Regions from separate parts of the Xanthobacter versatilis genome, predicted to be linked through region 4. Evidence: predicted binding sites of a transcription regulator. Region 4 holds the regulator's gene; each other region holds the start of a gene.
What was found. The regulator PhoB, encoded in region 4, activates phosphate uptake and scavenging genes when phosphate is short. The targets are predictions, from matches to a motif close to TGTCATNNANCTGTCAT.
Positions count from the first base shown of each region.

Region 1: a site for PhoB is predicted at 931-947, ahead of V5F66_RS13245 (PstS family phosphate ABC transporter substrate-binding protein). Genes of this name have one in related genera too.
Region 2: a site for PhoB is predicted at 2,538-2,554, ahead of V5F66_RS09520 (esterase-like activity of phytase family protein). Genes of this name have one in related genera too.
Region 3: a site for PhoB is predicted at 3,928-3,944, ahead of ugpB (sn-glycerol-3-phosphate ABC transporter substrate-binding protein UgpB). Genes of this name have one in related genera too.

Region 1 is NZ_JBAFVB010000006.1:63,855-71,509, forward strand. Features, by position in the region: gene pstS (phosphate ABC transporter substrate-binding protein PstS) at 1-478, opposite strand, end outside; gene V5F66_RS13245 (PstS family phosphate ABC transporter substrate-binding protein) at 1,024-2,025, shown strand; gene pstC (phosphate ABC transporter permease subunit PstC) at 2,188-3,039, shown strand; gene pstA (phosphate ABC transporter permease PstA) at 3,044-3,985, shown strand; gene pstB (phosphate ABC transporter ATP-binding protein PstB) at 3,985-4,824, shown strand; gene V5F66_RS13265 (substrate-binding domain-containing protein) at 4,909-5,862, opposite strand; gene V5F66_RS13270 (sulfite exporter TauE/SafE family protein) at 6,090-6,938, shown strand; gene V5F66_RS13275 (arsenate reductase (azurin) large subunit) at 6,987-7,655, opposite strand, start outside.
Region 2 is NZ_JBAFVB010000003.1:436,858-444,512, forward strand. Features, by position in the region: gene V5F66_RS09510 (M20/M25/M40 family metallo-hydrolase) at 1-1,261, shown strand, start outside; gene V5F66_RS09515 (zinc transporter ZntB) at 1,412-2,407, shown strand; gene V5F66_RS09520 (esterase-like activity of phytase family protein) at 2,616-4,037, shown strand; gene V5F66_RS09525 (glycosyltransferase family 39 protein) at 4,125-5,753, opposite strand; gene V5F66_RS09535 (superoxide dismutase) at 6,113-6,709, opposite strand; gene V5F66_RS09540 (hypothetical protein) at 6,915-7,655, shown strand, end outside.
Region 3 is NZ_JBAFVB010000002.1:103,554-111,208, reverse strand. Features, by position in the region: gene V5F66_RS04195 (acyltransferase family protein) at 1-1,437, opposite strand, end outside; gene V5F66_RS04190 (acyltransferase family protein) at 1,656-3,695, opposite strand; gene ugpB (sn-glycerol-3-phosphate ABC transporter substrate-binding protein UgpB) at 4,012-5,352, shown strand; gene ugpA (sn-glycerol-3-phosphate ABC transporter permease UgpA) at 5,476-6,360, shown strand; gene ugpE (sn-glycerol-3-phosphate ABC transporter permease UgpE) at 6,360-7,211, shown strand; gene V5F66_RS04170 (Lrp/AsnC ligand binding domain-containing protein) at 7,216-7,452, opposite strand; gene thiD (bifunctional hydroxymethylpyrimidine kinase/phosphomethylpyrimidine kinase) at 7,598-7,655, shown strand, end outside.
Region 4 is NZ_JBAFVB010000015.1:60,505-68,159, reverse strand. Features, by position in the region: gene V5F66_RS21230 (flavin monoamine oxidase family protein) at 60-1,412, shown strand; gene phoB (phosphate regulon transcriptional regulator PhoB) at 1,770-2,471, opposite strand; gene phoU (phosphate signaling complex protein PhoU) at 2,555-3,283, opposite strand; gene pstB (phosphate ABC transporter ATP-binding protein PstB) at 3,405-4,229, opposite strand; gene pstA (phosphate ABC transporter permease PstA) at 4,292-5,125, opposite strand; gene pstC (phosphate ABC transporter permease subunit PstC) at 5,143-6,099, opposite strand; gene pstS (phosphate ABC transporter substrate-binding protein PstS) at 6,297-7,337, opposite strand; gene V5F66_RS21195 (ATP-binding protein) at 7,461-7,655, opposite strand, start outside.

The sequences.
Region 1 (7,655 bases), on a different contig from region 4:
AACGGTGCACCACCACGATCTTCGCGTTGGGCAGCTTGACGTCGGGATTGAGGGCCCTGATGGCGGGATCGGACCAGGTCGTGACCTTGCCGAGATAGATGTCAGCGAGAAGGGCGCCGGTGAAGCGGAGCTGGCCGGGCCCCACGCCGTCCACGTTGAACACCGGAACGACGCCACCGAACACGATGGGGAACTGGCCGAGGCCATATTTCTCCAGTTCTTCCGGCTTCAGCGGCTTGTCGGACGCGCCGAAATCCACCACCCCGTCCTTAATACGGTTGACGCCGGCCGACGAACCCACCGACTGGTATCCTACGATGTGGCCTGTGCGCTCACGAAACGCCTCCGCCCATTTCCAGATGATCGGATAGGCGAAGGTGGAGCCGGCACCCCGCACCTCCGCGGCGCGCGCCGGAGGCGCGAACATCGACAGGGCCGCGAGCGTCGCCGCAGCTGTCCAGACAAGAATGCGATTCACGGCTGGCCTCCCTTGGGTCCTAGCGACATATCGCTGGAAACAGATAGCTCCATACGAGTCATTATGTCGATAGGAGTGGACAGATCGCTATATGGCCTTCATGTCACTCTTGTGACGCCATTTGCGTCGCGCCAATCGCAGCGATAGTATAAATTATCGATATGTCGATACAAATGGAAATGATGTAATGTAGAGACGGAATGCTCGCGAGGTTGAGAGGCAAATTTGTTCGGGAGGAGAAATGAATAATAGGCGCTTCATATGGACTTTATATAAGTAATATACGTCAATCGAAGTCGGATAGCCTCTCAAAAATTGCAATCAACCATGGACAATTGCCACGATGTCCATATGATTTACATGAAATAAAGCCAACCATAGCCTAGAACTACGTTGCGTCATATTCGATAAAATCTCTGTTGATTCAGGAATATCGCTCGATATACACAAATTGTCATGAATTTGTTACATAACATGCTTAGAGCCCGTGAGGCTAGGTGAGCATCAGAAGCCCTAGCGGCACTGTCCAGGGAGACGGCATCCTCATGAAGATCATCACTCTCGCGAGCGCCCTCGCGCTGCTCGCTACCGGCGCGGCCTTCAACGGCGCCGCTGCCCAGGCACTGGTCAAGGTCGACGGGTCGTCCACGGTATTCCCCGTGACCGAAGCCATGGCGGAGGAATTCCAGAAGGCGAACAAGGATATCAAGGTGACGGTCGGCATCTCCGGTACCGGCGGCGGCTTCAAGAAGTTCTGCCGCGGAGAGATCGACATCTCTGACGCCTCGCGCCCCATCACCTCCGCCGAGCAGAAGGCCTGCAAGGAAGCCGGCATCGAGTATATCGAATTGCCGGTCGCCCTTGATGCGCTCACGGTCATCGTCCACCCGTCCAACACCTGGGCGAGCGAGATGACGGTTGCGGATCTGAAGAAGATCTGGGAGCCCGAGGCCCAGGGCAAGATCACCAACTGGAAGCAGGTCCGCGACAGCTACCCGGATCGGCCGCTGGTGCTCTACGGCGCGGGCGTCGACTCAGGCACTTACGACTATTTCACCGCCGCCATCGTCGGCAAGGAGCATTCCAGCCGCGGCGACTTCACCGCATCGGAGGATGACAACGTGCTGGTCCAGGGCGTGGCGGGCGATCCCAACGCCCTCGGCTTTTTCGGCCTTGCTTACTATGAAGAGAACACCGGCAAGCTGAAGGCGGTGAAGATCAAGGTCGATGACGCCGCGCCCGCCGTGGAGCCGTCGGTCGAGAACGCCCGCACCGGCAAGTACCAGCCTCTGTCGCGGCCGATCTTCATCTACGTGAACAAGAAGGCGGCCGAAACCCGTCCGGAGGTGGCGAAGTTCGTTGAGTTCTACCAGGACCCGAAGCACGCGGTCGAGCTGGTCAAGGAAGTCGGCTATGTGCCGCTGCCCGAGGCCGCCCTGAAGGTGTTCCAGGAGCGCTTCAAGAAGCGTGAGATCGGCACCGGCTTCACCGGGTCCAAGGTCGGCGTCTCCGTCGAGGATCTCGTCAAGGAAAAGCTCGTCTACTGACAGGTGATCTTGAGGGACCTGAGGGAGGTGCTCCGGCGCCTCCCTCCATTCAGGTGAGGGTTGGACGTGGTCGCACCGGTGTCTCCAGACTCAAGAACAGGCCGGTTGCGCCTGACGGTTTCTCCGGTCTTCCTGGCGCGACGCCGGGTGGTGGACCGCATCATGCGCGTTGTCCTGTTTCTCAGTGCCGCACTCTCTGTCCTGGTCACGGCGGGCATCGTCTACGTCCTCCTGTCCGAAAGCCTGAAATTCTTCGCACAGGTGTCGATCATCTCCTTCCTGACCGACACACAATGGACGCCGGTGTTTCAGGACAAGCACTTCGGCATCATGACTCTGGTATCCGGTACTTTGGTGAGTTCGCTCATCGCCCTGCTCGTCGCGATTCCAGCCGGTACCGTGCTCGCAATCTATCTGTCGGAGTTCGCGCGGCCACAGGTGCGCGAGACCATCAAGCCGTTTCTGGAGCTTATCGCAGGCGTGCCCACTGTGGCATTCGGCTATTTCGCTCTTTTGTTCCTCACGCCCATCTTCCAGATCTTCATTCCCGGGCTGGCGGGCTTCAACCTGCTCGTGCCGGGCATCGTCATGGGCATCATGATCCTGCCCTACATCGTTTCCGTGAGCGAGGACGCCATGCGCGCGGTCCCTGCGGAACTGAGGGAGGGGGCCTATGCGCTGGGCTTCACGCGGCTCCAGACGGCGACGCGGGTGGTGATCCCCGGCGCCTTCTCCGGGGTGACGGCGGCCTACATCCTCGGCATGTCGCGGGCGGTGGGCGAGACCATGGTGGTGGCCATTGCTGCGGGCCAGCAGGCGAAGCTCGCCCTGAACCCTCTGGAGGGCGCAGCCACGATCACCTCCTATATCGTCCAGATCAGCCTCGGCGACGTGCCACATGGCTCCATCGCTTATCTCACCATCTTCGCGGCGGGCATGACGCTGTTCCTCATGACTTTCGCCTTCAACATTCTCGCCTTCTGGCTCCGCCAGAAATACCGTGAAGTCTATTGAGGGGATGGCCGTGAAGCCGCTCGCCGCTCAACCCTCCCGCCGCCTCTCCGACGCGGAAATCGTCGCTCGGGCGCATCGGTCCGACCGCAATTTCGCGATCCTGGGCCTCAGCGTGCTCGTCATTTCCATGATCGTTCTGCTGTCGCTCATCGTGGACTTCATGGTGGACGGGCTTGGCCGCATTGATCTTGATTTCCTGACGAGCTTCCCCTCCCGACGCGCTTCGGAGGCCGGCATTCTGTCCGCCTGGGTCGGCACCACGCTGGTGATGCTGGTGACGACGGCGCTGGCGGTGCCGCTCGGCGTCGCAGCAGGCCTCTATCTTGAGGAATATGCGCCGCGGAACTGGATCACCCATCTCATCGAAATCAATGTGACCAATCTCGCGGGCGTGCCCTCCATCATCTATGGGCTGCTCGCCCTCGGCCTGTTCGTGCAGAGCTTCGCCATGGGCCAGACGATTCTAGTTGCGGGCATCACGCTGGCGCTTCTCATCCTGCCCATCATCATAGTCGCCACACGCGAGGCGGTGCGCTCCATCCCGCTCGAGATCCGCGAGGGCGCCTATGCGCTTGGCGCCGACAAATGGCAGACGGTGAGCGGCTACATCCTGCCCACCGCGCGTCCCGGCATCCTCACGGGTGCCATCGTCGGTATGTCACGGGCCATCGGCGAGACCGCGCCCATCATCACCATCGGCGCGCTCACCTTCATCGCCTTCCTGCCGCCTTCACCGGTCCAGGACACCTTTCCGTTCATCAATTTCAACTGGCTCAACTCGCCGTTCACGGTGATGCCGATCCAGATGTTCAACTGGGTTTCACGTCCCCAGGCGGCGTTCCACGTGAACGCAGCAGCAACCGGTCTCATTCTGCTGCTTATGACGCTGCTGATGAATGCGATCGCCATCTGGCTGCGCTACAAGATCCGCCGGAGCATGCGCTGATGCTGCAGCCCGGCCTTTCGGAGAACGAGATGACCGCCGTGACCCCAGCATTGGACGCCGTGGCCAGCAAGGAGCCCGCCCCCCTGCGCGCTTCTGTTCGCAACCTCAATTTCTTCTACGGCGACAACCAGGCGCTCAAGGGGGTGGAGCTTCCGATCGTCGAGGGTAAGGTCACCGCCCTCATTGGGCCGTCGGGATGTGGAAAGTCCACGCTCCTGCGCTGCTTCAACCGCATGCATGACCTATATCCGGGCAACCGGTATCAGGGCGAGATCATCCTCTATCCGGAGGGGATCAACATCGTGGCGCCGGAAGTAGATCCAATGCTCGCGCGTTTGCGCATCGGCATGGTGTTCCAGAAGCCCAACCCGTTTCCGAAATCGGTCTATGAGAATGTGGCATCCGGCCTCCACATCCGGGGCATCCGGAATCGCTCCGAAGTGGATGGGCGCGTGGAAGCCGCGCTACGCCAAGCCGCCCTATGGGACGAGGTGAAGGACCGCCTCCAGGAATCCGCCTATGGATTGTCGGGCGGCCAGCAGCAGCGCCTGTGCATCGCCCGCACCCTCGCCCCAGATCCGGAGCTCATCCTGCTCGACGAACCCACTTCGGCCCTCGACCCCATCGCCACGGCGAAGATCGAGGAACTGATGGACGAGTTGCGGGGCGCCTACACCATCGTGATCGTCACCCACAACATGCAGCAGGCGGCGCGCATCTCGGATTTCACCGCCTTCATGCATCTCGGCCACATGGTGGAATACGACGTGGCCAGCCTGATCTTCACCAACCCAACCGAGGAGCGCACGCGCTCCTATATCACCGGCCGGTTCGGCTGAGGCGTTCGGCTCGGTGGGAGGCGGCGGGAAGTTCGCTCGTGGACTTGGCATTCGGGCGCTTCAGCGACGGCAGTAGATTCGGCCTCACGTCTCAGCCACGATCTTCCCGATGTCGGTGATGTCATATCCGCCGATGCTCTTGAACTCGTTCTGGAACCGCTCCGAGCGCAGGATCTTGAGCATCGTCGCGACCTCCGGTGTGTCGAGATGCTCTTTACGGACCACAAGGTCGTAGCGTTCCCTCTTCAGTGGGACGAAGTCCACATTATCTACTTGGCGGGCGACCTTTTCCATCCCCACCGCCACGTCGGCGTCGCCACGGCCCACTGCGCTCGCCACGGCGAGATGGGATTGGTTCTCGCTATCGTAGCCCTTAATCCGGCTGGCGTAGAGATCGAGGAGCTTCAGGTTCTCGTCGAGCAGCACCCGCGATCCCGCCCCCTTCTCGCGGTTGATCATGGTGATGTCGTCGCGGGCGAAGTCCTGCCATGTTCGGATGGCCTTCGGGTTGCCTTTGGCGACGTAGAGGCCCTGCATGCGGTAGGTGACGTTGACCACCGCGCAGCGCACGCCAGGCAGTAAGGCACGGACATAGGGCACGTTGTAGTCGTCGCCGGCGCTGTCCCACAGATGTGCGCTCGCGACGGAGACCTTGCCGTAATAGAGCGAGACGAGGCTGTCGTAGCTGCCGATATAGGCCCTGAGCGCCATGACGCCGTGCATGCGCATGAAGTTGGACAGGATGTCGAGGATGAGGTCCTGGCCGCAGATGATGAAGCCGTCCCCGGCCCGACGCTCCGCCTTCAGGTCAAAATACCGGTTCTCGTCGAATGCCGGGCGGCCTGCCAGCTCGGGCGCGCGCGCGGCCCTGCCGGAGCGCTCGATATAGTCGCGCACGTTCGCCTCGGTGAAGCGGATCTTACGGCCGACCTTGTAGAAGCCGATCCCGCCTGCCTTGATCAGAGCATAAATGCCGCTCCGGCTGACGTGCAGCCGCTCGGCCACATCTTCGACAGTCAGGGCGTTAGGCGTATCCATGGAATGTCCGGCATCTCAATTCATCTAATTTCATATCATTTGGCATATAGCTCGGCCTTCGGCCAGCCGTCCTGACCATTCTATCTTTACAAAACAACATCTATTCGCCACGCTCGGCTCATTAAACCAGCAATATACCCGTCAAATCGTTTGTTTTCGTATCAATTCATATCATTTCATACCATGATGGCGGCTCCGTCCGAACGATCATGGCCGGAGGCTCATCCATGTCCCAGCAGTCCATTCCACTGTCGTCCGAGCGTGCCAACACACGGGACGAGCGGGGGTCCAACCCTGGCCCCCCGCCGGTGCCGGCCTTCGCCGGGGGCGCCCTCATCGGCATGCTCGGCGGTCTCATCGGGCTTGGTGGCGCAGAGTTCCGCCTGCCGCTGCTGATCGGCCCATTCCGCTTCCGGGCGCTCGAAGCGGTCATCCTCAACAAGGCCATGAGCCTGGTCGTCGTCGCTAGCGCGCTGCCGTTCAGGGCGGCGACGGTGCCCTTCAGCGCGATCGCGACCAACTGGCCGATCATCCTCAACCTGTTGGCGGGTAGCCTCGTTGGCGCCTGGTTCGGCGCCGGCTGGGCCACCCGGCTCAGCTCCCGCACCCTCTACCGGGTCTTGGCAGTCCTGCTGGTGCTGATCGCCGTCGCCCTCCTGTTCGGACACGGATCGACCGCAGCGTCCGCGCTGCTTTCGGGACCCTGGCTGATCGTGGCCGGCGTCATTGCGGGATTCGCCATTGGCGTGGTCGCCTCGCTGATGGGCGTGGCCGGCGGTGAGCTGCTGATTCCGACGCTGGTGCTTCTCTTCGGCGCGGACATCAAGCTCGCCGGCAGCCTGTCGCTGGCGGTGAGCCTGCCCACCATGATCGTCGGCTTCACCCGCTACAGCCGCGACAACGCCTTCGCCACCGTCGCGCAGAACAAGGTGTTCGTGGCCGTGATGGCGGTGGGCTCCATCGTGGGCGCCTTCATCGGCGGGCACCTCCTTGGGCTTGTGCCCGAGCAGGTCTTGCTTCCCATCCTGGCGCTGATCCTCGTCGTGTCATCGGTGAAAGTGTGGCGCCACGGATGAGGGTGCGGTCTCGGCCGGCGCCAGAACGCCGGCCGATGGTGCCCGCCGTCAGGCCGGATACTCCTTCGACTTGAAGGTCAGGTGCCGCACGCCTTCCGGCGCGTCGGCGATCTTGCGGATGTTGCCCCACGTCTGCTTGTAGTTGGGGATGATGTCCTCGTTGACCCCCGCGGACACCACATTGCCCTGCACGCCGGTCGGGAAGCCGAACAGCATGAAAGTCTCCTTCCGCTTCGCCGTGGGGGTGGGATAGGCCATGGCCTGGGTGGAGCCGTTCTCGTTGTAGACCTCCACGAGATCGCCGCTCTTGAGGCCAAGCTCGCCCATGTCCTGCGGGTTCATCTCGATGAAGGGATAGGGCCAGCGATCCATGACCAGCTCATTCTCCACGTCAAGATAGGCGCTCTGCCAGACGAGGTTCGCCCGCCCGTTATTGATGAGGAAGGCGAACTTGTCCTTCTCCGCCTGTTTGCCGGGGGCCTGGAGGCCGCGCCACCGGGTTTCGGCGAACACCGCCTTGCCGTCCGGCTTGTTGAACTTGCCATCGGCGAACAGCCGCTTGGTGCCGACGATCTTGCCGTCTGCGAAGGCCGTGGCGGGCTCCTGGAAGCCGTTAGTGCCCATGGTCCGCAGGCGATCGTAGGTGACGAACGCGCCGCCCTTTTCGTTCTTGGCGTAGCCGTCCATGAAGGCGTCTTCCTCGCTCTTCCAGTCGAA
Region 2 (7,655 bases), on a different contig from region 4:
CTGCACCCAGGCTGCGGAATGGGCGGCGGGAGAGTTGCGCGCGCTCGGCTTCGCCGCCACGGTCCACCCGACTCCGGGCCATCCGGTGGTGGTCGCCCGCACCGACACAGGTGCCCCTCGGCGCGTATTGTTCTACGGCCATTACGACGTGCAGCCGGTGGACCCCCTCGACTTGTGGGAGACCCCGCCGTTCGAGCCGCGCCTCGGCGCGACGCCGGACGGCCGCAAGACCATCGTCGCCCGCGGCGCCTGCGACGACAAGGGACAGGTGCTGACCTTCCTGGAGGCTCTGCGCGCCTTCAAGTCGGTCGGGGCGGGGGCTCCGGTGGATGTCACCGTGCTGCTGGAGGGCGAGGAGGAGTGCGGCTCGCCCAACCTGCCGGCCTTCCTCGCCGCCCACGCGTCCGAGCTTTCCGCCGACCTCGCCCTGGTCTGCGACACCGGCATGTGGGACCCGAAGACCCCCTCCATCACCACGGCACTGCGCGGCATCCTTCACACCGAGCTGACCATCGTCGGCGCCGACCGGGACCTGCATTCCGGCCTGTTCGGCGGGGCGGCGCGCAACCCCATCCATGTGCTGGCAAGCCTCATCGCCGAGGCCCACGATGCCTCTGGCCGGGTCACGCTGCCGGGCTTCTACGACGACGTGCGCGAGATGCCCGCCGAGGTGCGCCAGCGCTGGGAAAGCCTCGGCCTCACCGCGGAGGCCTTCCTCAATCCGGTGGGCCTTGGGGTTGCGGCGGGCGAGAGCGACCGGCTCGTCATCGAGCAGATCCAGTCGCGGCCCACCTTCGAGGTCAACGGCATGTTCGGCGGCTATACCGGGGCCGGCACCAAGACCATCATTCCCGCGCGGGCCACTGCCAAGATCTCGTTCCGACTGGTGGCGGACCAGGACCCGGCGAAGATCCGCGCCGGCTTCGAGGCCTTCGTCGCCGCCCGCGTGCCGGCGGACTGCGAGGCTGTCTTCTCCTGGGGCGAGGGGGCGCGCGCCTTCCTGGTGCCGCCGGAGAGTCCGGACCTCTCCCGCGCCGCCGGGGCGCTGGAGGCGGAATGGGGCATCGCCCCGGTCACCGTCGGCTCGGGCGGGTCCATTCCCGTGGTGGGCCAGTTCAAGAACGTGCTGGGGGTCGATACCCTGCTTATCGGCTTCGGGCTCGATGACGACCGGGTCCACTCGCCCAACGAGAAGTACGACCTCAGTTCGTTCCACAAGGGCACCCGCAGCTGGGTGCGCATCCTCGAAGCCCTCGCCTGAGGGCGGACACAGGCGCGCGCCCTCTCGCCCCTTACGTTGCGCGCCCACTTTTGTGCGGCGCGCAATCGTGCGAGGAAGGCCGGGCCAGGTCGGTTGAACGCCGCCCCAGGATGCGCCAGACGTAGCCTCCAGACGCCCCGAGGACGCCCTATGGAACGCCCCGCGCTCAAGATGGATGCCGAAGGACTGCTTTCGGCGTGGCGATTCGACGGGCGGGGCGGCGCCACTCGATTGCCGCTTGACCGGGCGCTGGTGGAGCCGGCGCCGGACGGCGGCTTCATCTGGCTGCATTTCCGCTATCTGCCGCGCGCGCCGCAGACCTGGCTGCGGCAGCACAGCAGCCTCGATCCCTCGGTGGTCGACTCCATCGCCGAGGATGATTGCCGGCCGCGCTGCGCCATGTTCGCCGAAGGGGCGCTGCTCTCCCTGCGCGGCATCAACCTGCAGCGCAATGCCCTGCCCGAGGAACTCATCACCGTGCACCTGTGGGTGGATGCGCGGCGCGTGCTCTCGGTGCAGCACGATTTCCTCTCCGCCATCGCCGATTTCGAGGATGCGCTCGCCCGTGGCCGCTGCCCCCGCAGCCAGGGCGAGTTCGTGGCCGACCTGTCCACGCGCCTCGTGGAGCGGGTGGACGCGGTGGTGGACAAGCTCATCGACGAGGCGGACGAACTGGAGGACACGGTGCTCGCCACCCTCGCCTCCGAGATGCTGCCGAAGATTGCCATCCTGCGCCGTGTCGCCGTCAAGCTGCGCCGCCACATCGCCCCCCAGCGCGAGGCGCTCAACCATTTTGCCCTCGAGGACGATCCCTGGATGGGGCCGAAGGACAGGAACCGCCTGCGCGACGCCGCCGACCGGGTGGCGCGATTCGCCGAAGAGCTGGACAGCGTGCGCGAGCGCGCCGGCATCATCCGCGAGCAGATGGTGGACACCCGGGCCGAGCAGATGAACAAGTCCATGCTCGTGCTGGCCGTGGTGACGGTGGTGTTCGCCCCCATGACGCTCATTTCCGGCATGTTCGGCATGAATGTGGGCGGCATTCCCGGCAATACCGATCCCGAGGCGTTCTGGGCGCTGGCCGTCGCCATGCTGGTGCTGGGCTTCGTGCTGCTGTGGCTGTTCCGCAAGCTGAAGTGGATCTGAGGCCAGCGGGCTGGCGAGGGCGACTCACCCGCCCTTGGTGAAGTCCTGCGGTAGCTGAGCGAAGCCTTCCCGGCGCCGGTCACAGACCGTGACTGAGCGCATCGGTGGGGATGTCCGAACGTAACGGAAGTGTCGTCGGCCTGTCGCGGGGCCGTCAACGCTTGCGCGGCAGGTGGAGGGCGCATCGGACCCTTGGGAGGTTTTCCCCATGCGCACCTTGAAATCGTTTACCCTTGTGCTGCTCGCTGGCGTTGCCCTCGCGACGCCCGTCCTCGCCCAGGATAAGGCTGGATCTGACAAGGCGGCTTCCGCCCCCTCGGAAGGATCGGCCTATCCGGCGATCCTGGTGGGACAGGCGGTGCTGCCGGCCGCCAGCTTCGTGGCCGCGCCGGCGGACGCGCCGGCCGATCTGAAGACCTCCGGCAAGTTCACCAACGCCGACCGCAAGCGCATCGACCAGGTGGGCAGCGTGAAGGGCGTCAGCGTCCTCTCCGACAAGTCCGCCCCGCGCGAGACCGGCCTGTCGCTGCCGTTCGAGGGCCAGCCGGTGCAGGGCTTCTCCGGCATCGTCTCGGAAGGTGACGGCCGGTTCTGGGTGCTCACCGACAACGGCTTCGGCTCCAAGGCCAATTCGCCCGACGCCATGCTGATGGCCCATCGCCTGACGATGGATTTCAAGGACGGCAAGATCGAGCGCCTCGCCACCGTCTTCCTGCACGATCCGGATAAGAAGGTGCCCTATCCCATCGTCATGGAGGGCACCGAGAAGCGCTATCTCACCGGCGCCGACTTCGACCTCGAATCGATCCAGGTGGTGGGCGACAGCATCTGGTTCGGCGAGGAGTTTGGACCCTTCCTGATCGAGACCGACCTCACCGGCAAGGTGAAAGCCGTGTTCGAGACCAAGGTGGACGGCAAGCCGGCGCGCTCGCCCGATCATCCGGCGGTCAGCACCCCTTCGGCGCCGGACGCCAAGGCGGCGTTCAACGTCTATCGCTCCAAGGGCTTCGAGGGCATGGCCCTGTCCCCTGATAAGACCAAGCTGTACGCGCTGCTGGAAGGCCCGTTGTTCGATGCGGCCGCCGGCGGCAAGGAGAAGGTGGGTGACAGCGAGGTGCTGCGCATCGTCGAGTTCGACATCGCCAAGCGCGACTGGACCGGCCGGTCCTGGAAATATCCGCTGGCGGTGGCCGGCAACGCCATCGGCGACTTCAACATGATCGACGACACCCACGGCCTCATCATCGAGCGCGACAGCCTGGAGGGCTCGCGCTTCAAGGCCTGCGCCGAGGGCAAGGTGGAGCCGACCTGCTTCGACAAGCCGGCCAAGTTCAAGCGCGTCTACAAGGTGGAGTTCTCGCCCGAGACTGCGGGCCAGCTGGTGCGCAAGGTGGGCTATATCGACCTGCTCGCCATCAAGGACCCCAATGGCAAGGCGCGGCAGGGCGGCACCGAGGGCGTGCTCGACATGCCCTTCTTCACCATCGAGAACGTGGTGATGGTGAGCCCCACCGAGATCGTGGTGGGCAACGACAACAACCTGCCGTACTCCGCCGGCCGCTTCCCGCAGAAGAACGACGACAACGAGTTCGTCCTGCTCTCCGTGCCGGAGCTGCTGAAGGCGAACTGAGCGTCAGGCGGACAAGCTGGACGACGGTGCAAACGAAAAGGCCGGGCACGCAGGTGCCCGGCCTTCATCATTGGGGACCTGTGGGGCCTACTGCCCGGCGGCGAACACGCTGGGGAAGGGCCGGCCGCGCACGTCATAGACGGTGGCGTAGGTGACGCCTTCGCGCTCGATCTTGACCAGCTGTGGCGCCTTCACGTCGGCGCAGTAGAACTCGCCGAGGCGCAGATAGAAGTCCGCGCTGCTGCTGTCGTAGGTGGTTTCATAGCGCGGGCCGAGCTCGGCGGCGGCGGCGAAGTAGGGTCCGCAGACCGCAACCCGCAGCTTGCGGCCCTGAGGCAGGGACCGGCGGTGCTGCTCCACATATTCGTCAAGCTCTTCCGTGGCCTGCTTGAAGGCGAGGCCCCAGTAGTCGAGCATGAACTTGCTGTCGGCGCCCTGAATGCCACCCGCCATATGGTTGTAGTAGGTGTATTCATAAGGGTGCAGGTTGCGGAACGCCGCCGCCGGCATGGCGAGGCCCACCAGGAAGGCGGCCGCCACGGCGCCCTGGGCGAGGCGCGGCAGGCGCTGCGCCTTTTCCCACAGCCAGGAGGCTGCGACGCCGCCGAGCAGGGCCAGGGCCGGCGTCACGAACACGAAGTGCCGGATGCCGTTATAGACCACCGGCCGGGCCGTCACCGTGAGCAGCACCGGGAAGAAGGCGGCGGTGACGATGAGCACCAGCCGGGCGCGCTTGGCCGGCGTATCCTTGCCGAACAGGGCGGACACGATGGCGCCCGCCGTACCGGCAAGGGCGAGGCCGAGGAACAGTTCCGGCATCTGCACCGAGAACAGGGTTGGCACATAGGAGCGCGGCATGTCGGGCACGAGGATCGGCCGTCCCTCGAACATCTCGCGCCAGGGCACTTCCCAGAAGTTGGAATAATACTTCAGCGCCACCAGGGGATTGAGCGGCTCGGCCACGCCCCAGGGCCACAGGATGCCCATCACGAAATAGGCCAGCGGCAGGCCGAGGGCGAGAATGCCGGTGAAGGCGAGGCTGCGCTTCAGCGCCGCCTTCAGGCCCAGATGCCGGGCTTCCGTGACGAACAGGAAGCCGATGGCGGCGAGGATGAAGACGCCGCACATCAGCCCCATCACCCGGGTGCCGATGGCAAGGCCGAGGGACAGGCCGAACAGGGTGACCGTGCGCGGGGAGGGATTGGGGAATTCGTCGAACGCCCGCACCATCGCGTAGAGCACGCCGGCGACGGCCACGGCGAAGGGGGCATCCTTCACGTTCATGAACATGTGGCCGTAGAAGAGCGGGCAGATCATCAGCAGCGCCATGGCGGCGAAGCCACCCCACGGGCCGGCGAGGCGCCGCCCGATGCGCCACACGATGAAGAAGCCGCCGACGCCCACCAGCGCGCCCAGCAGACGGCGGATGTCGAACACGTCCACGAAGGGCATGGCCTTGGCGAGGGAGGCGGCGAGCAGGTCGAAGCCGCCGCCGTAATAGTACAGGTTGACGAAGGAAAACACTTTCCGCTGCGTCAATCCCGACGAGAAGTATTTGTACAGCAGGTCGCCGTACTGGGAATGGGTGAAGTCATCCCAGCCGAGCCCGTAATCGGAGAAGGTGAGGGCGGCGATGACGGTTACGGCCGCAAGCAGGATGACGGCACAGGCATCCGCAACCGCGCCTGGCCGACGATCGATCTCTAGGAACGACATGAAAGGAGAACCCCGACGGACGACCAACTCTTCGCGTGCACACCCACCGGTTGAAGCCGAAAGCTTCATTCCCCTGAAGTAGATATTACCATTCTACCGCAGTCGGTGGAGCGCGTCACAGCTAAGATGGAGTAGCGTCCAATCGCAACAAAATTATGCTGTGCAATGCAAAATTTTAAGGCAAATCCGGAGTGAAATTGCGGCCGATTGTCTCCGCGACGCAAGGAGAGGTGTCCGGATCATCTTGGTGGCGCTGAATCGTTCACCACAAAGAGAAGAATTTGCTCAGCACTTTTGCTTCGGCGGCAAAGGGCCTCCCGGCGGTCCGCCGGGAGGCCAGAGGCGGGGAACCCGTCGGATCAGACAGCCTTGCTGTACAGTTCCGCGACGTAGTCCCAGTTCACGAGGTGGTCCACGAACGCCTTGAGATAGTCAGGGCGGCGGTTGCGGTAGTCGATGTAGTAGGAGTGCTCCCACACGTCGACGCCGAGGATCGGGGTCGCGCCCTGCACCAGCGGGTTCTCGCCGTTGGGGGACTTGAGCACCACGAGCTTGCCGTCCTTGAGGGCGAGCCAAGCCCAGCCCGAGCCGAACTGGCCGACGCCGGCGGCGATGAAGTCTTCCTTGAACTTCTCGACCGAGCCGATGTCCTCGATGATCTTCTTCTCGATCTCGCCGGGGATGGCGCCGCCGCCGTTCGGCTTCATCCAATTCCAGAAATGCAGGTGGTTGTAGTGCTGGCCGGCATTGTTGAAGAGCGGGGCGTTCTTGCCGAACGAGCCCTTGACGATCTCCTCCAGGGATTTTCCTTCAAATTCAGTTCCCTTTAGGAGATTGTTGCCATTGTTCACGTAAGCGAGGTGGTGCTTGTCGTGGTGGTATTCCAGCGTCTCGCGCGACATGTAGGGGGCGAGGGCGTCATAGGCGTAGGGCAGTTCGGGCAGCGTGAAGGACATGAAACATCTCCGCAATGTATCCGGCGTCGTGCTCGGGGCGAAATCGTGGCCCCGGCGCCATACCGGGTATACGACATGTCCAAGCGTGCACCTAGATAGGGCGGCCCCTGCCTTCAAACAACCTTGATGCGGCCGATTTTCCCGGCGAGGTACCACCTTTGGTGTATAGCGGCCTTTAGGCTGGCAAGCGGGAGTGGGGTGGCAGATGTGGTGGTTCCTGGTCCTTCTCGGCGTTCTGATCGCTCTGGCCGGGGTTGCGGTCATCGCGCTCGGCGTCTCCATTTTCGTGTCCACCTTTGGCAACACCCTGATCACCACGGGGGCCGTGGCGGCCTCGGGTGGGTTCGTCATTACCGCTATGGGTCTGGTGCTGCGCCAGCTTGAGCGCCTCACTCAGCAGGTCGAGCGGAGCTATCCCGGCGCGGAAGCGCCTGCCGAGGGCACCTATCCGGCGCGCGTCGGCGGCCGTGGCGCACAGGCCCGCCTCTCCGCGGATGATCTGGCGCCGCCGGAGCCGGAGGCTATCGCCGCCGAGCCCGCCCCCGCCGCGCTTCCGCCGGTCGAGGCCCGCGAGCGGATCGCGCCGCCCTCGCGCAACGCCCCGCTTCCGCCGCCGGCCGAGCCGGAGGCCGAAACCGCCGATCCCATGCTGGAGGCACGCCGCCAGCGGTTGCAGCGCCGGGCCGAGCCGCAGCAGCCCCAGCCTGCCGTGACGCCGCCGCCCGCCCCGCCGCGTCCGCGCACCGGCTACGAGCCGCCCCCGCGCCCGGCCCGCCCGGCGCCCGAGCAACAGCCGGCTCCGGCCGTCCCTCCCGCTCCGCCGCCCCGGCGCGAGCCCGAGGAGCCGCGCATCCTGAAATCCGGCATCGTCGGCGGCATGGCCTATACGCTCTATTCGGACGGCTCCATCCAGGCCGACCTGCCCGATGGGGTGGTGCGCTTCGCC
Region 3 (7,655 bases), on a different contig from region 4:
CACCACCCCGTCCAGCGGCGGGCAGGCCGGCAACATCACCAGGCGGATGGAGGCATCGGCCTTAACTGCGGCCTCCCCGAGCCCGTGCATGAGCGCGCTGGCATGGGAATCGCCCCACAGCAGCACGTCGAAGGGCGGCAGGGCGGCTTCCCCTGACGCACCGGCAGGCGCGGCCGCCTGCCGGCCGACCACGCATTCGGGCTTGGCCGGCATGCGCATGGGGCCGCTGAGCGGCGCGCTGCACCACGACATATAGGGGTCCTGCGCGCGGGCCAGCGCGTCGGCTTGCTGGGCGAAGGCCGACATGGGCCAGAACCGCCCGTCGCGGACGATGGCGGTGACCGCGAACGCCACCACCAGCGCCATGGCCGCGCCCCCCGCCCACACCGGCGTCCACCGGCTGGTGCCGGCCCGGTGACGCTTGCGGAACGGAGCTTCCACATAGAACAGGGAGAGCGTGGCAAGGCCCACGCTCACGGCCGCGATCAGCAGCCCCTCGGTGGGCGACAGGCGCCGCTCAAGGTAATAGCCGACCAGCACCAGCAGCGGCCAGTGCCACAGGTACAGCGAATAGGAGATGCGCCCGAAGAACACCGGCACCGGGGAAGCCAGCATCCGCTGCACGACGCCCGTCGCGCCGCAGGCCCCGCCATGGAGGATCAGCGCCGCCCCAAGGCACGGCGCCAGCGCCGCAAGGCCGGGAAAGCGAGTGTGCCGGTCATAGAAGGCGATGGCGCAAACGATCAGCGCGAGGCCCGCCAGCGACAGGAGGGCCCCCTTGCGCGGCGTCACCAAGGGCACCAGCCCCAGCGCCAGCGCGGAGCCGATCAGCAATTCCCACGCCCGCGTGGGCAGGGAAAAGAAGCTCTCGATGGGATTGCGCGACAGCCGGATCTCGGCATGGGCCAGCGACACCACGATGAGCACGAGGATGATGGGCCGCAACAGGTTGGGCCGCACCCAGCGGATCAGCGCGAACAGGATCAGCGGGAAGAAGATGTAGAACTGCTCCTCCACCGCCAGCGACCAGGTATGGAGCAGCGGGTTGAGGTCGGCCTCAGGTTGGAAATAATTGAGATTCTTCGAGAAATAGATGTTCGAGAAGAACAGGGTGGTGGCCCTGAGGCTGCGCGCATAGAGCAGCAGGTCGGACGGCACCATGATGAAGACGGCGGCCAGCGTGGTGGCGACGAGCACCACGAACAGGGCCGGGAAGATGCGGCGGATGCGCCGGTCGTAGAAATCGAGCAGGCTGAAGCGGCCGGCCTTGATGTCCCGGAACAGGATGGCCGTAATGAGGTACCCCGATATCACGAAGAAGATATCGACGCCCACATAGCCGCCCGGGAAGGCCGACAGGTGGATGTGGAACAACACGACGGGCACGATCGCAAGCGCCCGCAGGCCGTCCACGTCGGCCCGGTAAGCCAAACCCATTCTTTACCGCCCTGATCCGTTTCCACGTCTCACCGCTGACGTTCCATAGCCCAGCGGGTCGGAGCCGGCAAATGGGGGGCATTCACACCCCGTCGCCGTCCGGCTGGACCGGACGCCCCATGGCGCGACCGGGACAAGACGTTGGAGGCCCGGGACGCGCAAAGATGGGCCGTCCGGTCCAGCCGGAGGGCGACGGGACGGAGACGTGCCTGCCCGCCCTATTGAGCGCTGGCGCCCGGACGAACCGCCCCCGCCAGGGCCGCCGTCAGGATGCGGCGCAGCCGGTCGTCGACGCTGAACACCCGCGCGCCGGTGGCCGAGAGGTGGTCGCCGTCCACGTAGAAGAAGGCATCGCCCTTGCTGGCCCGGCAGCGGTCCTGGTCGCAGAACACGTCGGACAACAGGAACACGTCCGTGCCCGGGTGCCGTGCCGCCGCCCGCGCCAGCAGGGCGTTGCCGTCGGCGAGGTAGAAGAAGGCATCGGCCCGCGACTGGGACAGGCAGGCGTTCGAATCGCCGCCGTAGAACTCCTTCCACGCGAAGCAGTGGTTGGGGGCATAGCGATATTCCGGCGCCTGCCCCACCAGCAGCACCCGCGCGCCCAGGGCCGTGACCGCCTCGATGGTGGTGTCCAGCCCCTCCAGCAGCGACTTGAAGAGCTGGTCCACCTCCGGCGGCTCGCCGCCACGGCCACGCATGAGGGCGGCATTCAGCGCCGGCCCGCGCGTGACCAGGGACCAGCGGGCCACCAGAATCACCAGCTTGGGCCTCACCTGCCGGATCTCCGCCAGCACCGCCTCGTTGAAGGCGTTGCAGGCCCCCGGCGGGCCGATGCCCCTCGACCGCGCGGCGCTGAGCAGCGGCGGGCAGCCCGGCATGGTCGCCATGCGCGTGGTCAGGCCCAGGCGCTCCAACTCCTCGGCAAAGCCGATGAAGGCGGCGCCGGAATGGGAATCGCCCCACACCACCGCGTCGTAGCGGCCCTCGGCGGCCTTGGAGCCGCGGGCGCAGTCGGCGATGGCGGTCAGGTTACGGGGGCGCCAGCCTTCGGGCATGTTGTTGCAGTTCTTCTGGGACCGGCTCTGGTCGTCGGCCGCCGCCTCTGCCGCCGCGCCGCGCTGGGAGATGGGCCAGAAGCCCCGTCCCGCCTGCGCGATGCCGGCGGAAACCCCCACCGCCACCAGGATGGCGGCAGCGCCCGCGCCGAAGCGCGCCAGCCGGCTGCCGCCCAGCGCCTGCGGCCGGCGCAGGGGCGTCTCCACATATTTCAGCGACAGGGCCGACAGCAGCACCGCGAACAGCACCACGCCGCCGGCCTCGAAATAGGTGAGGGCCCGCCCCTTCCACACCACCCCGAGCACCAGCAGTGGCCAGTGCCACAGATAGAGCGAATAGGAGATGCGGCCCATATAGACGAAGCCGGGCAGGCTCAGCACCCGCGACACCACGCCCTCCGGCGCGCAGGCCCCGGCCCAGATCACCGCCACCGCGCCGAGCACGGCGGGCAAGGCGGCAAAGCCCGGGAAGGGCGTGAGGTAGTTATAGGCGAAGACCGGCACGATGATCGCCGCCATGCCCGCCAGCGCCACCCAGGCCGCGATCTTCGGCGCCACCCGCGGCCATGCCACCAGGGCGAGGATCGATCCCGCCATCAGCTCCCAGGCCCGGCTCATAGGCATGTAGAACGACATGGAGGGCGCATCGGTCAGCGCCATCTGCGCATAGGCGAGCGAGGCCACCGCGATGACCACGATGGCGCCCACTGCCAGCATCCGCCCGCCGAGCCGCAGCAGGGCGAACAGCAGCAGCGGGAAAACGATGTAGAACTGCTCCTCCACCGCCAGCGACCACAGGTGCAGCAGCGGCGTATCGTTGGCCTTCGCCCCGAAATAATTGAGCGTCTGCTCGAAATAGATGTTGGCGTAGAACAGCGCCGAGGGCGGCAGCGATTTGGAATACAGCACCATCTGCCGCGGCAGCAGGATGTGCGCGGCGAGCAGCGTCGTCACCGCCAGCACCAGGAACAGGGCCGGGAAGATGCGCCTTATGCGGCGATCATAGAAATCCAGTAGTGAAAACGTGCCGGCCTTGATTTCCCGATAAAGGATCGAAGTAATCAGAAAACCGGAAACGACAAAGAAGACATCAACGCCGATATAGCCGCCAGTAAACGGCGGGATATGGCTGTGGTACAGAACGACACTTCCGACCGCAACCGCTCGCAAGCCGTCCACGTCGGCCCGATAAGCCAAACCCATCCGATTCCGCCCTGATCCGTGACGCGTTCACGTCCTCTCCGCCGGCCTTCCATAACCCAGCGGGTCGGAGCCGGCAAATCGGGGGGCGGCAAGATCGCCCCTCCGGTCAAGCCGGAGGGTGACGATGGTTCGAAGCGCCCGGCGCTCCGCCGCCTCTGGCGCCGGGGGCATGCCGTGCGGCAGGATGGCGGCGGTCGGGTCAAGGCGTGTCGTTGGCGCTTTGATCGCCGTCTGTCATGGAACGGTAACGCTAGGACTTCATCCATCCGGATCTGACGCGGGCCGCACGGCACCGCCGCTTTCCGTGGAGGCTCACATGGTCCATTCGTCCCGACGCGGCGTGCTCACGGCGCTCGTCGTCTCCGCCTTCGCCGCGACCCTCGCCCAGCCGGCGGCGGCGCAGAGCCAGACCCCGACCCAGATCCAGTGGTGGCATGCCATGGCCGGCCCGCTGGGGGAGAAGCTGGAAAAGCTCGCCGCCGATTTCAACGCCACCCAGGGCGAGTACAAGATCGTCCCGGTATTCAAGGGCACCTATCCCGAGGCCATGACCGGGGCCATCGCCGCCTTCCGGGCCAAGCAGCATCCAGCCATCGTGCAGGTGTTCGAGGTGGGCACCGCCACCATGATGAGCGCCAAGGGCGCCATCTATCCCACCTACAAGCTGATGGCCGACGCCGGCGAGCCGTTCGACCCCAAGGCCTATCTGCCGGCAGTCACGGGCTACTACACCGACACCGCCGGCAACATGCTGTCGTTCCCGTTCAATTCCTCCACCCCCATCCTCTATGTGAACAAGGATCTGTTCCGGAAAGCCGGCCTTGATCCGGAAACCCCGCCGAAGACCTGGCCCGAGGTGGAGGCGGCCGCGCTGAAGGTGCAGGCGGCCGGGGTGCCGTGCGGCTTCACCACCCAGTGGCCGAGCTGGGTGAATGTCGAGAACCTCTCCGCCTGGCACAATGTGCCCGTGGGCACGCTGGAAAACGGGCTGGGCGGCACCGCCACCCGCCTCACCATCGCCAACCCGCTCACCCAGAAGCACTGGGAAGCCCTCGCCCGCTGGCAGAAGACGAAGATCTACGATTATGGCGGCCGCCAGTCGAAGGCGGACCCGAAATTCTTCTCCGGCGAATGCGCCATGAGCATCGGCTCCTCGGCGGCGCGGGCCGGCATCCTCGCCAACTCGAAGTTCGAGCTGGGCTACGGCATGATGCCCTACTGGCCCGACGTTAAGGGCGCGCCGCAGAATGCCATCATCGGCGGCGCCACCTTGTGGGTGCTCACCGGCCGTCCGGCGGAGGAATACAAGGGTGTCGCCAAGTTCTTCGGCTATCTCTCGCGGCCCGAGGTGCAGGCGTGGTGGCACCAGAACACGGGCTACCTGCCCATCACGCAGGCCGCCTACGACCTCTCCCGCGCCCAGGGCTTCTACGAGAAGAACCCCGGCACCGACGTCTCCATCCGCCAGATGACGCTGAACCCACCCACGGCCAATTCCAAGGGCCTGCGCTTCGGCAATTTCCTGCAGATCCGCGACGTGATCGAGGAGGAACTGGAGGCGACGCTGGCCGGCCAGAAGACGCCGCAAGCCGCCCTCGCCGCCGCCGAAGCCCGCGGCAACGAGCAACTGCGGGCGTTCGAGAAGGCCAATCCGTGAGGGATGCCCTCGTGTCCCGGCCGACTGAAGCGATAGCGCAAGGAGAGCCGGGCCCCAGCGGTGGTGGGCTCCGGCAGCGCCGTCGCTGGATTCTGGAACCCACGATGACGGCGCGCTAACCCCATGCAAGCCAAGCGCGTCACCTTCCCCGGCAAGATCACGCCCTATCTGCTGCTGCTGCCGCAGGTGGCGGTGACGCTCATGTTCTTCGTGTGGCCGGCGGGGGAGGCGCTGGTCTCGTCTTTGTTCGCGCAGGATGCGTTCGGTCTGGGAAGCACCTTCGTGGGGCTCGGCAATTTCGCCGCCCTGCTGCGCGATCCGGCCTATCTGGAGGCGGTGGGCGTGTCCTTCCTGTTCGCCTTCTGCGTCACCGCGCTGGCCATGGGCCTCGGTCTCCTGTTCGCAGCGGCGGCGGATGCGCTGGGCAAGGCCGCCGGGCTCTACCAGGTGCTGCTGGTGTGGCCCTATGCGGTGGCGCCGGCGGTGGCCGGGGTGCTGTGGCTGTTCATGTTCGACCCCTCGGTGGGCATGATCGCCCGCGCCCTGCGCACCATGGGCATCTCCTGGAACCACGTGCTCGACGGCGGGCAGGCGCTCACCCTCGTCATCCTCGCTGCGGCGTGGAAGCAGGTGAGCTACAATTTCCTGTTCTTCTACGCGGGCCTGCGCGCCATTCCCCAGGGCGCGCTGGAGGCGGCGGCGCTGGACGGCGCAGGGCCTTTCCAGCGCTTCCGCCACATCGTGCTGCCGCTGCTCGCGCCCACCACCTTCTTCCTGCTGGTGGTGAACCTCACCTATGCCTTCTTCGATACCTTCGGCATCATCCACGCCACCACCGGCGGCGGGCCGGGGCGGGCCACCACCATCCTCGTCTACAAGGTGTTCCGCGACGGCTTCGAGGGGCTGGACCTCGGCGGCTCGTCGGCCCAGTCGGTGGTGCTGCTGGTGATCGTGGTGGCGCTGACCGCGCTCCAGTTCCGCCATATCGAGCGCAAGGTGAGCTATTGATGGCCGGCACCTCGCGCCTGTCCCTGCTGCTGGCCCACCTGGTGCTCATCGCCGGGGCGGCGGTGATGATGCTGCCGCTCTATGTGGCGTTCGTGGCCTCCACTTATGCGGGCTCGGATTTCCTCTCCGGCCGCGTGGGCCTCCTGCCCGGCCCGCATCTGGTGGAAAACTACCGCCTCGCGCTCACCACGGGATCGTCCACGGCGGGCATTCCGCCGGTGGGCCCCATGCTGTGGAACTCGCTGGTGGTGGCGGTGGTGATCGCGGCGGGGAAGATCTCCATCTCCATCCTGTCCGCCTTCGCCATCTGCTATTTCCGCTTTCCGCTGCGGGTGCCGGCCTTCTGGCTCATCTTCATGACGCTGATGCTGCCGGTGGAGGTGCGCATATTGCCCACCTTCGAGGTGGCAGCGCGGCTGGATCTCCTCAATTCCTACGCCGGCCTCACCGTGCCGCTGATCGCCAGCGCCACGGCCACCTTCCTGTTCCGGCAGGTGTTCATGACCATTCCGGACGAGCTGACGGAAGCCGCCCTCATCGACGGCGCGGGGCCGCTGCGCTTCTTCTGGTCGATCCTTTTGCCGCTCTCGCGCACCAATATCGCGGCCCTGTTCGTGATCCTGTTCCTCTATGGCTGGAACCAGTATCTGTGGCCTCTGCTGGTGACGACGGATGCCAGCTACTTCACCGTGGTCATGGGCATCCGCCGCCTCGTGGGCGCGGCGGCGGAGGCGGACCCGGTGTGGCACCTGGTGATGGCAACCGCCATCCTGGCGCTGGTGCCGCCGGTGCTGGTGATCGCGGCGCTGCAGCGGCTGTTCGTGCGCGGGCTGACCGAGACCGAGAAGTGAGGCTTCAGAACGCCTTGAAGGTGATGATAGTGCGGGTGTCCTGGATGCCGGGGAAGGTCTGCACCTTCTGGTTCACGAAGTGGCCGATGTCCGTGCCCTCTTCCACGTAGAACTTGATGAGCAGATCGAACTCGCCCGCCGTGGAATAGATCTCGGATGCGATCTCCGCATTGGCGATGGCGTCGGCCACCTCGTAGGATTTTCCGAGCTGACACTTGATCTGGACGAAGAAGGGAACCACGGCTGAACTCCGCTGAGGCTGCATCGACACGCCCCGCCACAAGGTCGGCGGGGTCGGGGCCGGCGGCGCCAAGGTGGACAAAACCGCCGGGACTGGCAAGGGTGGCCCGCACTCCTCACCCCCGAGAGCGGAGCACGGCAGGTCCATGTCGCGGAAGGTCCCCATCGCCCTCACCATCGCCGGCTCGGATTCCAGCGGCGGCG
Region 4 (7,655 bases):
ATGGCGCGGCGCCGAGGCCCCCCTCCCCCGCGCGCGCGGGCCATGCTAGCGTCCGGCCCGTGACCGATCCGCGCCTTTCCCCCCTCACCCGCCGTGCCTTCCTTGCCGGAGGCGCCGCCCTCGGCGCCCTCCCGCTGGGCGTCACCCGCGCGCTTGGCCAGCAGGGCGAGGCGGATGTCATCATCATCGGCGCCGGCGCCGCCGGCATCTCCGCCGCGCGGCGCATCGCCGAGGCGGGACGCTCCTACGTGCTCATCGAGGCGACGAACCGGGTGGGCGGGCGCACCGTCACCGACACCGCCGTGTTCGGCGTGCCCCTCGACCTCGGTGCGGCGCGGCTCAACATGCCGGCGGCCCGCCCCATGGCCGCCTATGGACGGGCGGAAGGGCTCGACATCGTCCGTGCCCCCGAGGGCGGCCGGCTCTATGTGAACGGGCGCGAGGCCCGCGATACGGACTACGAGGCCTTCGTCGCCACGGTGCGCCGCGCCGAGCGCGCCATCGGCGCCGCCGGCGATGCCGGGCGCGACATGCCCGCTGCCCGCGCCCTGCCCGACCTCGGACCGTGGGGACACACCGCCCGCTTCGTGGTCGGGCCCATCGGCTGCGCCAAGGATCTCGATCAGGTCTCCACGGTGGATTTCGCCCGCGCCGAGGAGCGCGAGGGGGAGGAGATCTGCCGCCAGGGCATCGGCACGCTGGTGGCCCAACTGGCGCGGCCGCTGACGGTGCGGCTGGAGACGGTGGCCCGCAGCGTGGAACTGACCGGCCGCCTCGTCACCGTGCAGACCAACAAGGGCACCCTTCAGGGGCGCTCTGTCATCGTCGCCGTGCCGCCGAGCGTGATCGCCAGCGGCAGGCTGCGCATCCTGCCCAACCTCCAGCCGCGCTATCGCATGGCGGTGGAGAAGATCACCCTTGGCGCCTACGACCACATCGCCTTCCGCCTGCCGCGCAACCCGGCCGGCTTCGCGGCGGACGAGACCGTCTATTTCAAAGCCGACGGCCCGCGCGCCTATATGATGCGCGCCCGCATCGGCGGCACCGACCTCTATACGCTGGACGTGGCGGGCGACGTCGCCACCGGCCTCGCCAACGCCGCGCCCGAGGCGGCGGCAGCCTTCGCGAAGGAGGCGCTGACGCGGGAGTTCGGCGCCGACACCGCGGCGCGGATGGGCAAGGTGCACGCCACGCGCTGGAGCAAGGAGCCCTATGCGCTCGGCGCCTTCTCCTGCGCCCTGCCCGGCTACGGCAACATGCGCCGCGCCTTCATCGAGACCGTGGGCGGCCGCATGGTGTTCGCCGGCGAACACGCCCACGAGACCCTTTGGGGCACCGTGGGCGGCGCCTGGCTGTCAGGCGAGCGGGCGGCGCGGCAGGTGCTGGGGCTGATCGGGGTACGCTCGGGTTAGGAGAGCGCCGAGGCAGGCCATTGGGACCAATGGACCGGGGGGCGTGGCCGGGTTTGGAAAGAGCCGCCGCCACCCCCTCTCCCGCGTGCGGGGGAGGGTTGGGGAGGGGGCAGGCCCTCTCCCTCCTCACCGGTTGCACCAGGCAAAGGCACCGCTCGCCCCACCCTGCCCTCGCCCGCAAGCGGGACAGGGGGAGACCGGCGCTTCCCGCTCATCTCACCATCGTCGCCCTCCGGCTTGACCGGAGGGTTCATCTCGCCGCTTGTCCAAACCCCGGCCGCAGCATCCCGGCCGTTCCATGGACCCTCCGGTCAAGCCGGAGGGTGACGGCGCTCCCTCGTCGTAAGGCGCCGTCCCTCAATGGGAGCGGGCGAACATCTCGTTGAAGGAATAGCCGGCGCCACGGACGGTGCGGATGGGATCGGACTGGCGGCCGCGGTTGATGGCCTTGCGCAGGCGGCCCACATGCACGTCCACCGTGCGCTCGTCGATATAGACATCCTGGCCCCACACCCCGTCGAGCAACTGCTCGCGGGAGAACACGCGGCCGGGGCTCTGCATGAGGAATTCGAGCAGGCGGAACTCGGTAGGGCCGAGATGCACCTCGCGGCCGGCACGGTGGACCCGGTGGGTCTCCCGGTCGAGCTCGATGTCGCCGGCCCGCAGCAGGGTGGCCACGTGCTCCGGCTTGGCCCGGCGCAGCAGGGCGCGGACGCGGGCGAGCAATTCGGGCACCGAGAACGGCTTCACCACATAATCGTCGGCGCCGGTGGCGAGGCCGCGCACGCGCTCGGTCTCCTCGCCGCGGGCGGTGAGCATGATCACGGGCAAGCGCTCGGTCTCGGGACGGGTGCGCAGGCGCCGGCACAGCTCGATGCCGGACAGGCCCGGCAGCATCCAGTCGAGGATGACGAGATCGGGCACGCTCTCGCGCAGCCGCGTCTCGGCCTCGTCGCCGCGGCCGACGCTTTCCACGCCGTAGCCTTCCGACTCCAGATTATAGCGGAGCAGGAGGGTCAGGGGCTCCTCATCCTCGACGATCAGAATATGCGCCGGCACTGTCTATCACCTGTCTTCACTACTTCGGCCGCCCGACCCGGGTGGATCCGGATCGGGAGCAGCCATCACGTCCGCTCAGCCCATCAGGCCTGGGCGGAACGACCGGGAAAGGCCAGGGTGGTCTCGCTGGAAGCATCCGCCTTGGGACGGCTCTCCGGCAGGTTCTGGCCCGTGACCATGTAATAGACGATCTCCGCGACGTTGGTCGCGTGGTCGCCGATGCGCTCGATGTTCTTCGCGCAGAACAACAGGTGCGTGCACACGGAGATGTTGCGCGGGTCTTCCATCATATAGGTGAGGAGCTCGCGGAACAGGGACGTGTACATGGTGTCGATGGCGCCGTCGCGGCCCCACACTTCCACCGCCTTGGCCTCGTTGCGGGCGGCGTAGGCGTCGAGCACTTCCTTCAGCTGTTCCAGCACCAGGTCGGAGATGTGCTCCACGCCCCGCACCAGCTTGGCCGGATGATACTCGCCCTCGATGGCGATGACACGCTTGCCCACGTTCTTGGCCAAGTCGCCGATGCGCTCGAGGTCGTTGGCGATGCGGATCGCCGACACGATCTCGCGCAGGTCGTTGGCCACCGGCTGGCGCTTGGCGATGACGAGGATTGCGCGATCCTCGATCTCGCGCTGCATCTGGTCCACGGTGCTGTCGAGCAGCACCACCTTCTGGGCCAGGGCGCCGTCACGCTTGATGAGCGAGGACACGCCATCGGCCACCAGCCGCTCGGCGAGGCCGCCCATCTCCACCACCTTGCGGCCGATTTCCTTCAACTCCTGGTCGAAGGACGAAACGGTATGCTCCGGCATCGGAATGATCCTTCTCAAGCATTTTCCGGCGAAGCGGGCAAAGGCTCGCGTGACGAAAATGCACTAAAGCAAAAACAGGAGGCAGCGTCGCGGCGGACTGGCCGCAACGCTGCCTGAACCCTCAGCCGAAGCGGCCGGTGATATAGTCGCGCGTCTTGATCTCCTTCGGATTGGTGAAGATCACGTCCGAAGGCGCCACCTCGATCAGCTCGCCGAGATAGAAGAAGGCGGTGATGTCGGCGCAACGCGCGGCCTGCTGCATATTGTGCGTGACGATGACGATCGTGAAGTCCTGCTTCAGTTCGTCGATCAGATCCTCGATCTTCGAGGTGGAGATGGGGTCGAGGGCCGAGGTGGGCTCGTCCAGCAGGATCACCTCGGGGCGCACCGCGATGGTGCGGGCGATGCACAGGCGCTGCTGCTGGCCACCGGACATGCCGAGCGCCGAGGTGTGCAGGCGGTCCTTGGTCTCGTCCCAAATGGCGGCCTTGCGCAGGCACCACTCGACGCGCTCGTCCATCTGCGCCTTGGTGAGCTTCTCGTGCAGCTTCACGCCGAAGGCGATGTTGTCATAGATGGACATGGGGAACGGGGTCGGCTTCTGGAACACCATGCCGATGCGGGTGCGCACGATGGTGGAATCCAGCTCCTTGCCGACGATGTTCACGCCGTCATACAGCACCGCACCCTCGGCCCGCTGGCCGGGGTAGAGGTCGTACATGCGGTTGAACACGCGCAGCAGGGTGGACTTGCCGCAGCCCGAGGGGCCGATCATGGCGGTCACCCGCTTTTCCGGCACCTGGAAGTTGATGTTCCGCAGCGCATGGTTGCTGCCGTAGTAGAACTGCAGGTTCTCCACCTTGATCTTGGCGGGGGCCGCCAGCGCATCGGGGCGCGCGGCGACCGAGGAGGAGAGGTTGAAGGTGGGATCGACGGCTGAAGTCATTTTGGCCTCGCTTCGGAGGATGAATTCGGAAGGGTTCGGGTCCGCGGGAACCTAAGGGCGACCTAGTGGCTCCGCGCGAGGAACAGGCGGGACGCCACGTTGAGCACGAGCACGCCCACGGTGATGAGCAGCGCCCCGGCCCAGGCGAGCGAGACCCAGTCGTCGAACGGGCTGCCGGCAAACTGGTAGATGGCGATGGGCAGGCTCGCCATGGGCTTCGACAGGTCGGTCGACAGGGCGTTGTTGCCGAGCGAGGTGAACAGCAGCGGCGCCGTCTCGCCGGCCGCGCGGGCGATGGCGAGCAGGATGCCGGTGACGATGCCCGCCCGCGCCGCCCGCCAGGTGATGAACATGACCACCTTCCACTGCGGCGCGCCCAGCGCGAAGGCGGCCTCGCGCAGGCCCACGGGAACGAGGTTCAGCATGTCCTCCGTGGTCCGCACGATCACCGGGATCACCAGGATGGCCAGCGCCAGCGAGCCGGCCCAGCCGGAGAAGCCGCCGAACGGCACCACCAGCAGGGTGTAGATGAACAGGCCCACCAGGATGGAGGGCGCCGACAACAGGATGTCGTTCACGAAGCGGGCGGCGGAGCCGATCTTCGTGCCCTTGCCGTTCTCGGCGAGGAAGGTGCCGCAGAAGATGCCGATGGGCCCGCCGATGATGAGGGCGATGCCGATCTGGATCAGTGAGCCGACGATGGCGTTCAGAAGGCCGCCGTTCTGGCCCGGCGGCTTGGTGACCTGCGTGAACACGTTGAGGCCGAGGGCGGGCAGCCCGCGGGACACCAAGGTCCACAGGATCCAGCCCAGGAGGAAGATGGCGAGGACGGCAAAGCCCGTCGAGATCGCCTTGACGGTGGTGTCCTTGGCGCGACGCGCGGCGAGGGAGGCCATGATTGCCTGCTCCTTGATCAGTCGAGCCGCGAGCGAACGAGCGCCCGGGACAGAGCCAGCACGATGAATGAAATGACGAACAGGATGAAGCCGAGCTGCAGCAGCGAGGTCAGCTTCAGGGACCCGATCCCCGCTTCCGGGAACTCGTTGGCGATGGTGGAGGCGATGGTGGCGCCCGGCGCGAACAGGGAGGCCGACATGCGCGTGGCGTTGCCGATGACGAAGGTGACCGCCATGGTCTCGCCCAGGGCGCGGCCGAGGCCCAGCATGATGGCACCCACCATGGCCGTCTTGCCGTAGGGCACCGAGACGTTCTTGTAGACCTCGTAGGTGGTGGCGCCGATGCCGTAGGCGGATTCCTTCAGCATGGGCGGAACCGATTCCAGCGTTTCCACGAACATGGCAGTGATGAAGGGCAGGATCATCACCGCGAGGATGAGGCCGGCGGTGAACATGCCGGAGCCCAGCGGCGGGCCGGCGAACAGGGCGCCGATGATCGGCAGGTTGCCGATGGTATCGATCAGCGGCGGCTGCACATAGGCGGCCATCAGCGGGACGATGACGAAGAAGCCCCACATGCCGTAGATGATGGAAGGCACGGCGGCGAGCAGTTGCACCGCGACGCCGATGGGCCGCTTCAGCGGCTGGGGGGCGATCTCGGTGAGGAAGAAGGCGATGCCGAAGGAGAGCGGCAGGGCCACCACCACGGCGATGATGGCGCTGAACAGCGTGCCGTAGATCATCACCAGGGCGCCGTAATTCTCGGTCACCGGGTTCCACGCGGGCGACCAGATGAAGTCGAGCCCGAAATGCTTCAGCGCCGGCAGGCCGCCCTGGAACAGCTCGGCGATGATCAGGCCGAGCAGGACGAGGACGAAGATGCCGCTCGCCCACAAGAGGCCGACGAAGATCGGGTCGGAGATCCGGCCGGTCGCCTTCGCCTTGGTGATGGGCTGGACCGATCCAGACCCCATGCTATCCACCGTCGCGTCCATTGGATGCCTGTCCCCCGCGCGCCGCAGCCGGCGGCCTGATCCGAAGCCAGGGCTCAACGCGCTGTCGCGCCGCCCGTCATCTGGGTGCCGCCGCCCGCCCCACGGCGGAAGGAAACGCGCACCCAGTCAAGAAAGAAGCGCCGCCCCGGTGGGGGCGGCGCAGATGAGTGCCAGGATCAGAGGACGGGCTTGCCGTCCGGACCCTTGATCTCGCTCTTGAGGGCTTCTTCCACCTGCTTCACGACCGACTCGGGAAGCGCGATGTAGTGCATGCCCTCGGCGATCTCGGCGCCTTCCTTAGTGTAGGCCCACTGGAAGAACTTCATGACTTCGCGGGAAGCCTCGACGTTCTTCGGGTCCTTCGGCAGAAGGATGTAGGTGGGGCTGACGATCGGCCACGCCTCGGGGGCCGGGGCGTCGATCATGGACGCGGCGAAGTCCTTGGCGCCCTTCCAGTCGGCAGAGGCGGCGGCGGCCTGGAAGCCGGCCACTTCAGGGCTGACGAACTTGCCGGCCTTGTTCTGCAGCTGGGTCACCACCAGCTTGTTGGCGGCGGCGTAGATGAATTCCACGTAGCCGATGCCACCCTTGGTGTTCTTGACGGTGCCGGTCACGCCTTCGTTGCCCTTGGCGCCCGCGCCGGTGGGCCACTGGACCGAGGTGGCGGAGCCCACCTTGGACTTCCAGTCGGGGCTCACCGCCGAGAGGTAGGAGGTGAAGATCGAGGTCGTGCCCGAGGAGTCCGAGCGGTACACCGGCACGATGGCCGAAGACGGCAGCTTCACGCCGGGGTTGAGGTCCGTGATGGCCTTGTCGTCCCACTTGGTGATCTTGCCGAGATAGATGTCGGCGAGCACCGGGCCGGTCAGCTTGAGCTGGTTGGTGACGATGCCGTCGAGATTGACGGTGGCGACCACCGAGCCGATCACGGTCGGGAACTGGAGCAGGTTGTTGGAGGCGAGCTTCTCGCCGGGCACGGTGGCGTCGGAGGCGCCGAAATCCACGGTGCGGTTGATGATCTGGTTCTGACCGCCGCCCGAGCCAATGGACTGGTAGTTCAGCGTGCTGCCGGTCTTCTCTTTGAACTTCGCGCCCCAGGCCTGATAGACGGGGGCCGGGAAGGAGGCGCCAGCGCCGGTGAAATCGACGGCTTGAGCGCTGCCAGCGAACAGCGTGCCTGCCACGGCGATTGCGCCGAGTGCGGTGGTGAGCTTCACGGTAATTCTCCTTGCCAAATCCGCTGCCGGTCCAGGCCTGACGCCGGGGCAACATTGGGCTCGGGACTCTTAGCCCCGGTCAGCCAAGGTTCTATGACGACCGCGTGACACGGAGATGACGCTCTAAGCGGCTGTCTGCCCGCCATTTTTTTCCGGACCCGGCAAAGCGTCAAGGCGCACGCTGAAGGTTGCGCCTTCGCCCAGCACGCTATCGATGCCCAGCCGGCCCCGATGGCGGGCCACGATGTGCTTGACGATGGCGAGCCCCAGCCCCGTACCGCCCTGGTCGCGGCTCGCCGCCACGTCCACCCGGTAGAA